One region of the Parajatrophihabitans canadensis genome, then DNA from elsewhere that is predicted to be linked to it. Evidence: riboswitches for the same ligand, from Rfam matches in the RefSeq annotation. Region 1 holds a riboswitch; the other holds the start of a gene.

What was found. Region 1 has a riboswitch for cyclic di-AMP ahead of ACSMXN_RS23515 (NlpC/P60 family protein). Riboswitches for the same ligand answer to the same signal wherever they lie in the genome.
Region 2: another riboswitch for cyclic di-AMP. It lies ahead of ACSMXN_RS16350 (C40 family peptidase); the one in region 1 lies ahead of ACSMXN_RS23515 (NlpC/P60 family protein).

The regions. Positions count from the first base shown of each region.
Region 1 covers NZ_CM132445.1:4,894,901-4,901,395, reverse strand. Annotated here, with positions in the region: gene ACSMXN_RS23520 (glycosyltransferase family 4 protein) at 1-1,165, opposite strand, end outside; gene ACSMXN_RS23515 (NlpC/P60 family protein) at 1,396-2,526, opposite strand; cyclic di-AMP (ydaO/yuaA leader) riboswitch at 2,539-2,710, opposite strand; gene ACSMXN_RS23510 (glyoxalase superfamily protein) at 3,005-3,376, shown strand; gene ACSMXN_RS23505 (DUF5994 family protein) at 3,382-3,885, opposite strand; gene ACSMXN_RS23500 (RGCVC family protein) at 4,236-4,448, shown strand; gene ACSMXN_RS23495 (hypothetical protein) at 4,517-4,762, shown strand; gene ACSMXN_RS23490 (YbjN domain-containing protein) at 4,820-5,611, opposite strand; gene ACSMXN_RS23485 (hypothetical protein) at 5,608-6,495, opposite strand, start outside.
Region 2 covers NZ_CM132445.1:3,373,715-3,380,209, forward strand. Annotated here, with positions in the region: gene ACSMXN_RS16340 (glycosyltransferase family 4 protein) at 1-918, opposite strand, end outside; gene ACSMXN_RS16345 (hypothetical protein) at 1,001-2,404, opposite strand; gene ACSMXN_RS16350 (C40 family peptidase) at 2,401-3,477, opposite strand; cyclic di-AMP (ydaO/yuaA leader) riboswitch at 3,493-3,676, opposite strand; gene ACSMXN_RS16355 (hypothetical protein) at 3,834-4,076, opposite strand; gene ACSMXN_RS16360 (DEDD exonuclease domain-containing protein) at 4,324-6,132, shown strand; gene ACSMXN_RS16365 (Lrp/AsnC ligand binding domain-containing protein) at 6,183-6,470, shown strand.

The sequences.
Region 1 (6,495 bases):
CGCAGATTTGAAGGACATTGCGCCAGGAGAAGCCGGATTCGACGTGCGTGTTGTGCAACGTCATGGCCGAGCGCAAGAGAGGGGACGTCACCAGGCGCACCATCGCGGCTGCCATCTCATCGTCGCTGTCCACCAGAAGGCCGTTGTGACCGTCGGCGACGAAATCCGAGACGCCGGAATGGGCAAAGCCGACGACTGGGAGTCCGGCAGATCGCGCCTCGAGCGCGGCGATGCCAAAAGACTCGAGCGTGGCTGGTGAGGCGTAGAGATCAGCCTGAGCGAAGATCTCGCGGATGCCCTGCTGATCAAGCTGGCCGGTGAGCTGAACCCAGCTGTCCATCCCGTGTCGCTTCAAGTAACGCTCCACGGCTTCGCGCTTCGGACCGTCCCCGATGATCTTCGCCTCAAGCCGAATGTGCGCCGGCACCTTGGCGCGAACCTCTCGCAGCATTCTCAGGAAGGGCAGTGGACGCTTGCGTGCGGCTAACCGCATCACGCTCACGATGACGACCGGACCCGGCCGGTCACCCTGAACGTCGCCGTTGCCACCCCGTGAACCCTCGGAATCTCGACGCTGGCGATCGAGCCTCGGGATATGCCAAAGGTCCGGGGAGACCGCGTTCGGCAACACCGAGATCTCGGTGCCGCTACGCAACACGGGCGCCAGCGAGGCTGCGGCCACCCGGCTCACCGCAGTCCAGGTGACCGGCCAGCGCCGCCAACCAAGCGGCAGGTCCGCGACTCGAAATATCGGTGTCGCGTATGACCACAGCGAATGCAAGGTAATGACAGTCGGAACACCGGATTTGCTGGCAGCCCCAGCGGCCAGATATGCCATCGGCGAGAACGTGGAGGCGTGCACGTGCACCAGGTCGTAATCGCCTTCGAGGACCGCCCTCCGGCCGCTCAGCATCGTCGAATAGCGAATGTCACCTGGCTCGCCCCGGCGCGGTTCGGGCCGGATCACGGTTACGGGGTCGTGCTGCTGTCGAGCCCCGGCGCCCCGGCCCGTTGGCGAGCCGGCCAGCTCGGACGATGCCGGCACAGAGGTGATGATCTCGATCTCGTGCCCGAATGCAGCCTGGGCGTGCGCTAAGCCCTCAACCTGACGCTCGATACCGCCCATTCTGGGCAGGAAGCAATCGGTGACGTGCGCAATCCTCATTCTCGGCCAGCTCCTGCTAGTGATCCGGTGCTCTTTCAGGGCAATCGGGATAGCTCTGACCTCGATGTCCGCTGCTATGTGTGGCCTCAATCTAGCGGTTCATCGGCAATCTGCGCGTCACTAACTCGTAATCTGCGGCCCGCCACGCTTCGCCAGTTCTCAGGAAGGGGCGAGTTCCGTGCCAGGCACTGGGCGTAGCAGGCCGTGATCGGCCGCTGAGAACGGAGGGATCAGCCGAGCCGGGTCGCGCTGCTGTAGCTGCTCATACCGGCCAACGGGCTGATCTTGACGACATCACCAGAGTTGGGGGCCTGGATGACCATGCCAGAGCCCATGTAGAGCGCGACGTGATACGCCGGTGAGCCGAAGAACACCAGGTCGCCGGGCCGCAGCTGGCTCTTGTCGACGGGTGTTCCCATGTTCTGCTGATCAGAGGCGAGATGGGGCATGCTCACTCCGGCTGCGCGCCAGGCAACCATGGTCAGCCCGGAGCAGTCGAACGAGTCGGGGCCTGCCGCCGCCCACACGTATGGCTTGCCGAGCTGGGCCAAAGCCGTCCGAATCGCGGTGATATCGGCGGGCGTGGCGCCGATCGCGTAGTCGGACACCGCGATCGTGATCTCGGCGGGAGTCGCGTTGCTCGACCCGTAGTACGCCGAGCGAGCCGTTGCTGTGAGCGTGGTCAGCACGCTTTGGTACTTGCCGATCTGAGCCTGAAGCGCCGACCGCTGCTTAGCCACTTGAGCCTGCTGGGACAGGGCCGTTTTTACTGCCTGCTGGGCGCGCTGTTGCGTGGCGGCTACCGTTGCGGCGGCAGCCTTCGCGGCCTGCGCGACTTGACTCTGGTGGGTCGCGAGTTGCTCGAGAGTTTGAACCCGATCAAGGTAGCTCTGCCCGGAATTGCTGACGAAGAGCGATGCTGTCTGGCTGAACGTCGAGGATTTGTACTGCATGGCGAGCGCGGAGCCCAGGGCGCGTTGCGCCGCGAGTCGATCCCGTTGGGCCGCCTGTACAGCGACATTGGCTTTGGTGGCCGCCACCCGAGCCTGCTCGACCTCGATCTGCGCCTTGTTGAGCTGCTCGGTGAGCTTCTCATTGGCAGTAGCGAGGGCGGCGATCTTCGTGGTGACCTCGCCGGAGGTGCTGGGCGTCGCATCGCTAGGCGTTGCAGCGCTCGGCGTCGCAACATTGGCCGGCGCACTACTTGCGGCGGTGGGAGTCGCCGGAGCTGTCACATACGGTGCCGCGCCGGCTGAGGAGCCACTACCGCCCAACGCGAAGGCAGATACGGCGACGGCGCTTGCTAGGAGTGCTGAACAGGCCAAGATGCGGTGGGACCGCGTGATACGAGCTTTCGCCACGGCTGGCGGAACTCCTCTTCCAGTCAACCGCCTACCAAGTTAGCTGTCGGATTCGGGCTTGGAAGTTGCCCTACGGTGTCGTCCCAGCGGCCGCAAGCGGCCACCGATACGGCTCCGATTCACCCCAGAGAACGGTGGGTCCTCGGCTCGACTGGATCGTTGCGGTTCCGGGCGATGCCCGGCCGCTTCGACCCGTGATGTCGACTCGGCGGTGACCTACGGCGTCCCCGGCTAGGAACGAGCTTCCGAAAGGTCTCGGTCAGGTTACGCCTCAGGGCAACGGCTTAGGTATGGCACCCCTTGGACGGGCAGGCAAACGTGATGAAAGCGACAGGCATGGATCCGGCGCCTCGTCAGGGGGCCCGCTCGGGGCTGGGAGGTTCCTTGGGCGAGCGGTTTGTCAGAGGTCAGCGATAGCGTCGCAACGCAACGCAAGCCTGCCGGCGGCTCAACCCGGCTGATCGAAGGAGAATCGGACATGGACTTCAAGCTCGAACTCGTGGCCGTACCGGTTTCTGATGTCGACCGGGCGAAGCTTTTCTACACCGACAAGGTCGGCTTCAATGCTGATCACGATCACGCCGTGAGCGAGGGCCTGCGGTTCGTCCAGCTCACACCGCCGGGCTCTGCCTGCTCGATCGCCATCGGCGAAGGCGTCATCGACACACCTCCCGGTTCGGTACGCGGTCTCCAGTTGGTTGTGACCGACATCGAGGCCGCTCGATCCGAACTCGTGGGTAGAGGCGTCGAGGTCGGCGAGATTCAAGAGTTTCCGTGGGGCAGATTTGTCTTCTTCAGCGACCCGGACGGCAACGGCTGGTCCGTCCAAGAGGTCCAGACTGCGGGCTGAGAGGGTCAGCCGCTGGTGGCAGCCAATCTCAGGATGTCCGCTGGCCGCAGATAGCCGCCTGCGCCGCTCAGGTCCGCCCCGTGACGTGGCGCTGGCCCGGGCTGACTGGCGATCTCGAGCGCCCGGTGAGCGAATTCTGGGTCGGCATCCGGATCGATCACGAGGACGTCGATTCGTTCGCTGCTCCAGAGATCCATCATCGAGAGCAACGACGGGTTTTGCATCCGGTAGCCGCCGAGCTTGATCGTCCGACCTTCGACGATCAGTTGCTTGGGTGCCGGCGCCCAGAAGTCCAGGTTGTAGGCAACCCGGGTTATCTCACGGCCGGCCGTCCACAACTCCTCGAGTAGAGGTGGCAACTCGATCGCGAGACTGCGCGAGCGCGGCCACCATCCGGCATCAACAAAGCCAGCGCCGGAAACCGGTTGGCGGAAGCGGACGCGTGCAACCGATTCGACCAGCGGATTGGCCGGATGCAGTGTGGGTTCAGTGGTATCGATGACAGTCATGGTGGAGTCCCAGCAGCCCGGTTACGAGCGAAGATTTGATCGCCGGGGATGAAGCCGATATCGGGGTCGGCACACGAGAAAGCCTCGGTACCTCTCAACGTACGCTTCCGTGCTGCCGTGGACTGGACCCGTGGACTGGACCCGTGGATTGGGGTCGTAATGGCCGTCTGCGCACGTTCTGGGCGGTCCGGTGAATCGACGTCAAATTGAGTCCGCACCAGCCGTGTCCGAGATAGCGTTATTCAGCGTAGACTCGGAATCACCGAGGACTCCTCACTGCTGACGTCCTGTCGGCCTGCCCGCGGCGATTGAGCATCCGACCCTCTTGACGGGTCTGGACGGGCGTGAAAATGAGTCTTTCAGATCTGGCTATGCCAGTTATCGAAGCCGACGAGTTGGCTCAACCCGTTGCCATCTGCGCGTCCTGTACACATCCGCTGGCTGTTCACGATGCGATCTCTCAACGCTATTGCGCTGCCACTGCTCAAATGGCGATGACACGCGGTTGCATCTGCCGCGGCGGCATGGCTGATGCTGCAGAGGCTTCGAAGTCCAGCCACTAAGTCTCGCCCGCTCGTAAGTGTTCCGCAGTCGGCGGGCGCTATGCATCACTGAATGGAAGGTAGTCGCAATGACCCGCACGTTGTCGCAGGAAGTCCTCGAGGTTCTTCAAGGATCCAGCATCGACAAAGGGCCGCTCAGTCTGGCATTTCTCGCCCGCCGCTTCGGCGTCAGCTCCGCGCTGATGACGTCGTGCGCACGCGAACTGGTAGCAAACGGCACCGCCGATGCGACGATGGCAACCCATCGCGGGGTGCTCACCATTCAGGGGCTCGTCCAAGTTGCCGCACCGACCCCGGCCGCTGCAGCTTCGTAGTCTGGATGCCGTCGGGGCAAGGTAAGCCACCTACCGCGTCGATCACGTAACGCCGCGTCAGCCTTTGCCGAGTTCGCTGAACGTCTGCCCTGGATCGTCACCGGCGGCCACCGCCCGTACCAGCGGAAGATACTGTTCGGCGTGCACGACCACCGGGTAGATCACATTGCGGATCAAGGCCGAAGTCAACGGCACGTCCTCGACGTCGATGCCGTGCCGTACGCGGACGTCGTGTGTCTGCGGCGCAATCTCGATCGCGCCGAGATCCATCCGAAAGTTCAACAGGTTGGCGAGCTCGCCCATCTGAGGGAGCCGGGATTCGGCTACCGGCACTGGCAAATAAGCCACTACGACCAACAGTTCTCGATCTTCGTCGACGTAGATATCGCAGTCGAACTCACCGCTGGTACCCGAATACCTCGTACGAATCGGCTCAGCTGGCGACGTCCGCAGCGATTCCCAGCCATCCGCGGCCAGAAAGCTCAGCACTGCCTCACTGATGCGCTCGGGCCGCTGCGTCCGAAACCCGACCTGGACACCGTCGCGGTCCTGAGTTGCCTCCAACAACTGCCAGTTCGAGGCATCGAGGCCCTCGATCGATCGTGGTGGTTCGCCGGAGCCGATCCATTTGAGTAAGAGATCAACTGGTTCATCCGACACGATCGGCTCGATGAGCCGTGGTTGATCTGCCGATCCGGAGAACAGCCGCTCCTCCCGGATTCGCTCATAGCCTGCGGGGTCAACCGTGACTCGAAGTTGATTCTGACCGGGGTCAGGCAACGCTGAGACTGTCGCCTGGGTTGTCGCCAACAGATCGGCTTCAGAGGTCCGGAACGAAACGCTGCTCATATCAACACCTTGAGTTCGGGCAACAGAACGATCGTCACCAGGTTGTTGACGCGGCTCATCGAGACCGTCACGACATCGATCGCTGCAGACATGTCGCTTTGGGTACCGAGCGAAAAGGTCAGCGTGTGTGCGCTGACGTCACCGGTGCGCTCGAGTTTGTAGCGACCGTTGATGTTCACTGACCCCTGGGTCTTCAACCCGGTGGCGTCTTTGGCTGACTTCAGCGCCGACTTGGCACCGCCGGCCGCGGCCCCCAGCGGAGACGAGCTACCCCCCGGCGTGCCTGTGCTGGACTTCCGCACGGCCTCGTACCAACCCTTTTCAATATCAGCAGCGCCCGTTCCTTCATTGATCTTGTAGGCGAGAGCTGCCGACGGTGCCATCATTCGTGACTTGTCAACCTTGCTCAGTTTGCCTTCGATCTCGGACTTTTCTTTCTCCTGCATCTTCAGAACGAGCTGCTTGATCTTTGATAGCAGCGATGCCGACCAGTTTCCAATCGTCAGGGCCATGTTCTTGTCGCCGCTGAGCAGCGATGCCGCCGGTGCCTTACCGATGCCGGAGACGCTGATGTCGAGGCTGTCGAACTCGTACTTTCCGGACGCGGCGTTCTTGCCCCAGGACGCCGAACCGGTGCCCGTGCCACCGAAACCGGCGGCGGTGACCTCGGCAGCGACCGCGACGGTGCGTCGACCTTGGCCAACTGAGGTCTCGGCACCTCGAATCGGGACGACGGCGCCTTTGCCCCGATCGCGTGCCGTTTCGACGGTATCCGCGGAGTATTTCTTGCCGAATTGCCCTGCAACACTGGCCTTTGCGCCGAGGCCGGTAGCATCGCCGGGGGACGCACTCTGGCCGATCTCACCGCGAGCCGCGATGTAGCC
Region 2 (6,495 bases), 1.5 Mb from region 1:
ATCACCCGCAATTACTGGAAGTCCGGACGCGGATGCTTCCAAGAACACGATGCCCAAACCCTCGACGTCCATGCCGAAGCGGCGGGTGCGGCAAGGCATGGCAAAAACATCCCCGGCGGCGAAGTGCGCGGGGAGCTCTTCGTGATCGACGCCGCCGGTGAACACCACGTGTTCGGTGACACCGAGGCGAGCCGCAGCAGCACGGAGGTCCTTCTCATACGGACCTTTGCCTACCAGAAGTAAGGCGGCTCCCGGCGCTGCCCGCCGGATTGCCGGCAGCGCCGCAACGAGAGTGTCCTGGCCCTTGCGGGGCACCAGCCGAGAAACGCACACGACGACCGGACGGTCCTGCAGTCCATATCTCTCGCGGATTGCGGTGCCGCTGACGTCCGGATTGAAGGTCGCCGGATCAACGCCTGGCGTCAACTGACGCATGGTCGCCCTCGGGCCAAAGGCGGGCGCCAGCCGACGGCGTGTGTACTCCCCCAAGTAGGTGACTACATCTACTGAATTGCCGATCCGGCGCAGCGCTTGACGAGCAATCGGAAGCATCGTCCAGCCAACTTCATGTCCGTGCGTAGTCGCGACCAGGCGTCGCACTCCAGCGGTCCGAAGGGCCGGTGCGAGTAGGCCGAGTGGCGCGGCCGCGCCGAACCACACCGAAGTCGCACCGAACTCTCTAGCCGCCGCCAGCACCCGGCGGCGTGCGCCGGGCGTTGGTACCAACAGTCCTGTCGGATGCCTCAGGACCGGAAATGACAGCTCACCATCGAAGGCGTTGGCCTCCGGGAAGTCCGAGCAGTACACCGCAAGCTGACCGGCAGGCAGACGGCGAGCGAGCTCATAGACGAACGATTGAATCCCACCTTGACGCGGCGGAAAGTCATTCGTAACGATCAGAAGCTTTCTAGTATTCATCGCAGGGCAGCGTACTGTTCGCGACGACCATCGACGCGATGAGATACGCGACGCCGTCTGGTCATTCTCATTGCGGTGGACCTCATTTCAGCTCGCCGCGAAGCTCGGCCTGCCAAGCGCGGGTGAATTCGGTCAGACTGATCCCGAGCACAGACCGCAGCGCCGCCTCGGACGCGTTCGCGGGATCCGATCTCGCCGCGAGGCTGACGGCCTTATAAAAGCGGACCAACCCCTTCTGCCCGACCCGCTGCGCTACGAGCGTGCAGGCGAGCCAGGACTCCTCGTAGACCTGAGGTAGCCGGCTGTTGGAGCCATCGAACTCAGCGTTTGACGGAAGTGCGCCCGGTATGCGGCCCTGACGGATCTCAGCAGCCAGCTCTGATGCCGATTGCGCCGTCGCAATGCCTGAATCCAGGTTCCCCACATAGTCGGCAAAGCCCTCGACGACCCAGCTCGGCATCTGGTTGGAGGTCGAGGCTCGCGCCGCAATGTGAGTTAGCTCGTGTCGTATGACCAGGCGCCGTCCCGATGCGTCCATCCGCGCCAGCGTTATCGGATTGAGCACGATGCGCGCACCTAACACCGTGCCGTCGGCCTGCACCCGGTCAGCCACGGAGAGAGCAGCGATGTTGCTCACGTCACCGCTATCACCCGTCAGCGCGATGAACTCGGCTTCGGTACTGGGGATCAGAACGGCGACGTGGCTGTTCCAAGCCGGACCCCAGATTTCGGTAACGGCCGCGATGGAATCCTCGACCAACTGGCCGTAGCTCTGAAGGTCGGCTCTCTGAGCGGGATGCGACAGCACAAGGGTGTGCGTTCCCGTCCGCACGCTCAGCGGGCCAAAGTCCCATGGACCCATCCATGAGTGGTCGCCCGCCGGTTCGGCGTCGGTGTCGCCGGCAATCCGCCAGCCGTTGGCACGCTTCACTAGTGTGAGCCACTCGTCCTTCGAGGTGGGTAGTAGATCCACCCGATCAAGCGCATAACTGAGTTGGACGTGCAGAACGACCACCCTCGCACCCAATCGCTCGGCCGCTGCGTCGAGAATCTCGGCGCTGGTGATGGGGGCAGTCAGCGAATACCGCCACGTTTTCACGGGCACCTGAGCGAGGTTGGCGAAGACAGCGCGCTGCCGCGAGTAAAAGTCGGCAGCGCGGGAATCCGCATCGAGACCAGCTGCCCACGACGAGCCGTCCCGCGCTAGGAGCGCGGCGGCATGAGCGTTGAGCGCACCCAACGCCTGCTGCATCTCGGCACCCGTTGGGGCGGCGGCGTCCGCGGCCAGGCGGGCGTCGCCAGAGTGGGGACGCAATGATCGGACCACCCAGAACGCCCCGCAGACCAACAGTGCAACTGCGATGAAGGCGATCAAACGTGTGGGCCGACCGCGCCGAGCTAGCGGCGGCGTTTGCCTCGCAAGCGAAACGCCAGCGGGCGGGGCCGTTTCCGGCTCCCGCCCGCTGGCGTCTGTGCTGGAGGTCACCCGACGCGGGTCGCGCCTGAGTAATCGCTCATGTTGGCAAGTGGGCTGATCTTCACGACATCGCCAGTGGTAGGCGCGTGGACCATCATTCCGTTGCCGATGTAGATGCCAACGTGGTACGCCGGTGAGCCGAAGAACACCAGATCACCCGGCTGCAGTTCACTCTCGCTGACCGGCGTGCCGAGACCTTGCTGCTCGGCGGATTGGTGCGGCAAGCTGACGCCCGCCTGGCCCCAAGCCCACATGGTCAGACCGGAACAGTCGTAGGAATCCGGCCCCGCAGCACCCCACTGATACGGCTTGCCCTGTTGCGACAATGCGGCGGCAACCGCGGCGGCAGCGCCCTTCGAAGTCGAGACCATGGGCGTGGCAGCAATCTTCACCTGTTGCTGCTCGACCTGTTGTATTTGGACCTTCGTTGGCGTAGGCGCGGCCTTGGCCAGGAAGGCAGCACGCTCTTCAGCGGAAAGGCTGTTGAACAAGGACTGTTGCTTCGCGATGTCTCCTGCTACTGCGGCGCGTTGCTGGTCAACGCTGGCGCGCAACGCGAGAGAGTTGGCCACGAGTTGTTTGGCCTTCGCCTCGGCCTGCGCGAGGGTGACAGTGGCATGGCCCGCAGCGACAGCGACCTCTTTCTGGTGCATAGCGAGGAAGCTCAGCGACTGCATCTTCTCCAGGTAATTCTGGCCGGAGCTGCTGTCGAGCAGTGCTGCCGTCCGGCTGAACGACGCTCCCCGGTACTGGGCGGCCAGCGACGTCGCAAGCGCATGTCGGGCAACGGTCAACGCGGTCGCAGCAGCGACCGCGGCTTTGTCCGCTTCCGCGGCAGCTTTTTCCGCCTTGGTCACATTGATCTGGGCGAGGTTGTATTTCTCGGCGAGCTGCTCGTTCGAGATCGCGAGCTGCGCGAGTGTCACTTTGACTTCGGCGGAAGTCTTTGGAGCAGCCGGCGGCGTCGGCGTCTGCAGATGAGGGGCGGCGGTTGCGGCAATCGGAGCGACCATTACTGCGCCGACAAGGAGTGCTACGCCCAAGATCACGCGGGGCAAATGTGCCGTACGAGTCAACGCCACGGTTGGCGGAACTCCTCTTCCACTCGACCGCCTACCGAGTTAGCTGTCGGGTTCGGGCCTGGAAGTTGCCCTACGACGCGGCCTTCACGACCAGCGGAGCGAGTTCTCGTTTCGCTCGTCGCAACAGCGCGTCGATTCACCCCAGTAACCTGGGTCCCCGGCTCGACATTGTCGGACCTGATCAAGGCAAGCGATCAGATTCGATCAACTGGACGTCGACTCGGCGGTACCTTTCGGCGCTCCCCGGTTCAGAGAGTGATTCACCGGAAGGTCTCGGAAAGGTTACGTTACGGCCACGAGGCAGGGCAATCCATGGTCGGCGTGTCCCGGGGGATTGATGTCGCATAGGGGCCAAATCATGCGATTGCACTCCGCTTGGGTTCGCCGGTTGCAGCAGGCGGCGGAGCCGCGACCGGCCCGGGCGTCGTTGGCACCAGGCGCAGTGGGGGCAACAAGCCGGCGCCGGCGAGCGCTCCCAATGCGTTTTGCTCGGGTCCGTCGAGTTCGACGGACCCCTGCCTTGGCCCGAGGAGAACGGTCATCACGCAATCGCCGCACGCGATGTCGCGAACCGCACAGGTGTCGCAGTCGATGAGCATGCTCATTACCTCTCTGCGGCAATCAGCCAGCGTGTGCGTCTCGGGCCTCCTAGCCTGCCCAAGCCGGCGAATACCGCTTCTGAATGCCGCCCGTGGAGTGATGCTTTTGTGAATGCCGTTCAGATTTGGCCGGCATCAACACCGTAGAAAGCACCTACGACAGTTTTCGGAAACCACAGTTATCGGTCACCCGAGCGCACGGCCGGGTTGGTCAGTTCCGTCGTACCTCGGCGCTAGCGTCCCGAACGTGCCCACCATTCAGAGCAGGCCGGTGTTCCCGCCGGCGCCACCGCCGCAACGGCAGCCGCCTTACGTGCAGTTGAATTTCGACGAGTTGGACGAGCCATTACGGTCAACCACGTTCGTCGTTGTCGACCTCGAGACCACGGGCGGCGCTGCCGGGTCTGACTCGATCACCGAGATCGGCGCGGTGAAGGTATGCAACGGCGAGATCCTCGGTGAGTTCGCGACGCTGGTAGATCCCGGTGAGCCGATCTCACCCTTCATCAGCGTCCTCACCGGTATCACCGATCGCATGGTCGCTCAGGCGCCCCGCATCTCTGCCGTGCTCCCCTCTTTTCTGGAGTTCGCGGCCGGCTCCGTTCTGGTTGCGCACAACGCACCCTTCGATATCGGTTTCTTGAAGGCGGCCTGCGCGGCACACGGCACGCGCTGGCCGAACTTCGCCGTTGTCGATACCGCAGTGCTGGCTCGACGCATCCTGACCCGCGACGAGGTTCCCAACTGCAAGCTCGCGACGCTGGCCGGCTTCTTCCGCGCCACCACCACGCCCAATCACCGTGCCCTGTCCGATGCGCGAGCCACCGTCGACGTTTTGCACGGTCTGGTCAGCCGATTGGGCGTGCTCGGTGTGCACTCATTGCCCGAACTTCGTGCCTTCACCGCCCAGGTGAGCGACGCACAGCGCCGCAAACGCCACTTGGCCGATGACCTCCCACACGCACCAGGCGTATACGTGTTCTCCGACAGCGCCGGTTCGCCGCTCTACGTCGGGACGAGCAAGGACCTTCGCAGTCGCGTGCGACAGTATTTTGTCGCCTCTGAGACCCGTTCAAGGATGGGCGAGATGGTCGGACTGGCGGAGTCTGTGGACGCAATCGTGTGCGCGCACGCCCTCGAAGCGCAGGTACGTGAGCTCCGGATGATCACGGCCCTGAAACCCCGCTACAACCGTCGCTCCAAGAACAGCGATCGGACGGTCTGGCTGAAATTGACCCACGAGGTGTTTCCACGCCTGTCAGTGGTTCGAGAGGTCAAGTCCGACGGCGCCGACTATCTGGGGCCCTTGCGATCTACTCGCCAGGCCGAGCAGCTGCGTGACGCGATTCATGACGCCGTTCCACTACGTCAATGCACGGAACGGCTCTCGCCAGGGCGGGCCGTCCGTTCGGCCTGCACGCTGGCAGGCATCGGCAAATGCAGCACACCGTGCGAGGACAGGGTCACTCCTGCTGACTACGCCCAGCTCGTCGCCAAACTTGTCGAGGCGTGGCGCTCAGACGTTGGCAACCTCATCGGACCACTTCGCGATCGACTGACTGCGCTTTCTGCGGCACAGCGTTACGAAGAGGCCGCGCTGCAAAGGGACAGAATCGCCACATTGGTTCGCAGCTGCGCGCGCACTCAGTCGCTGACAGCGATCAGCACAATCGATGAGCTGGTCGCCGCAAGACCGGACGGTGCTGGCGGCTGGGACCTTGCCGTGATCCGAAACGGCCGACTCGTCGCAGCCGAGACCGCACCGCGCGGCGTGCCTCCGATGCCGATTGTCGAGTCGATGGTCGCGACCGCCGAGGCCCTGCCGACGGCCAGCGGCCATGCGCTGTTCGCAGTGGTCGAAGAGACCGAGATTCTGCTGCGCTGGCTGGGCGAATCTGGCGTCCGTCTCGTTCGGTGCAGCCAGCCGTGGGCCCTACCCGCTACCGGCGCAGCTCGCCAACGCAGCTGGCTAGCCTCAGCCACCGCAGCCGGACGCCGGGTGAATCCGTTCGTGGACCGACGCAGATTGCCCTTGGTCGCTCGACCAGTGCGATGATCGCGCAGTTCTCGCCGAACGGCTGGCATGACTGGCCCTACGATGAGCGGGTGATTACCTCCATCGTCATGATCAGCGTCGAAGCCAACCGCATCCCCGAGGTCGCGCAGGAGATCGCCGACATTGACGGCGTGAGTGAGGTGTACAGCGTCGCGGGCGACGCCGATCTCATTGCGATCGTTCGAGTGCGCGAATTCGAGCACATCGCCGAAGTCATCGCCGGCCGTCTCAGCAAGGTCGAGGGCGTACTGCATACCGACACCCACGTTGCGTTTCGTGCCTATTCCCAGCACGACCTGGACGCCGCATTCTCGATCGGATACACCGAACCTTCGTAGCGCTGCCTCCCAGTCACGACTCGTG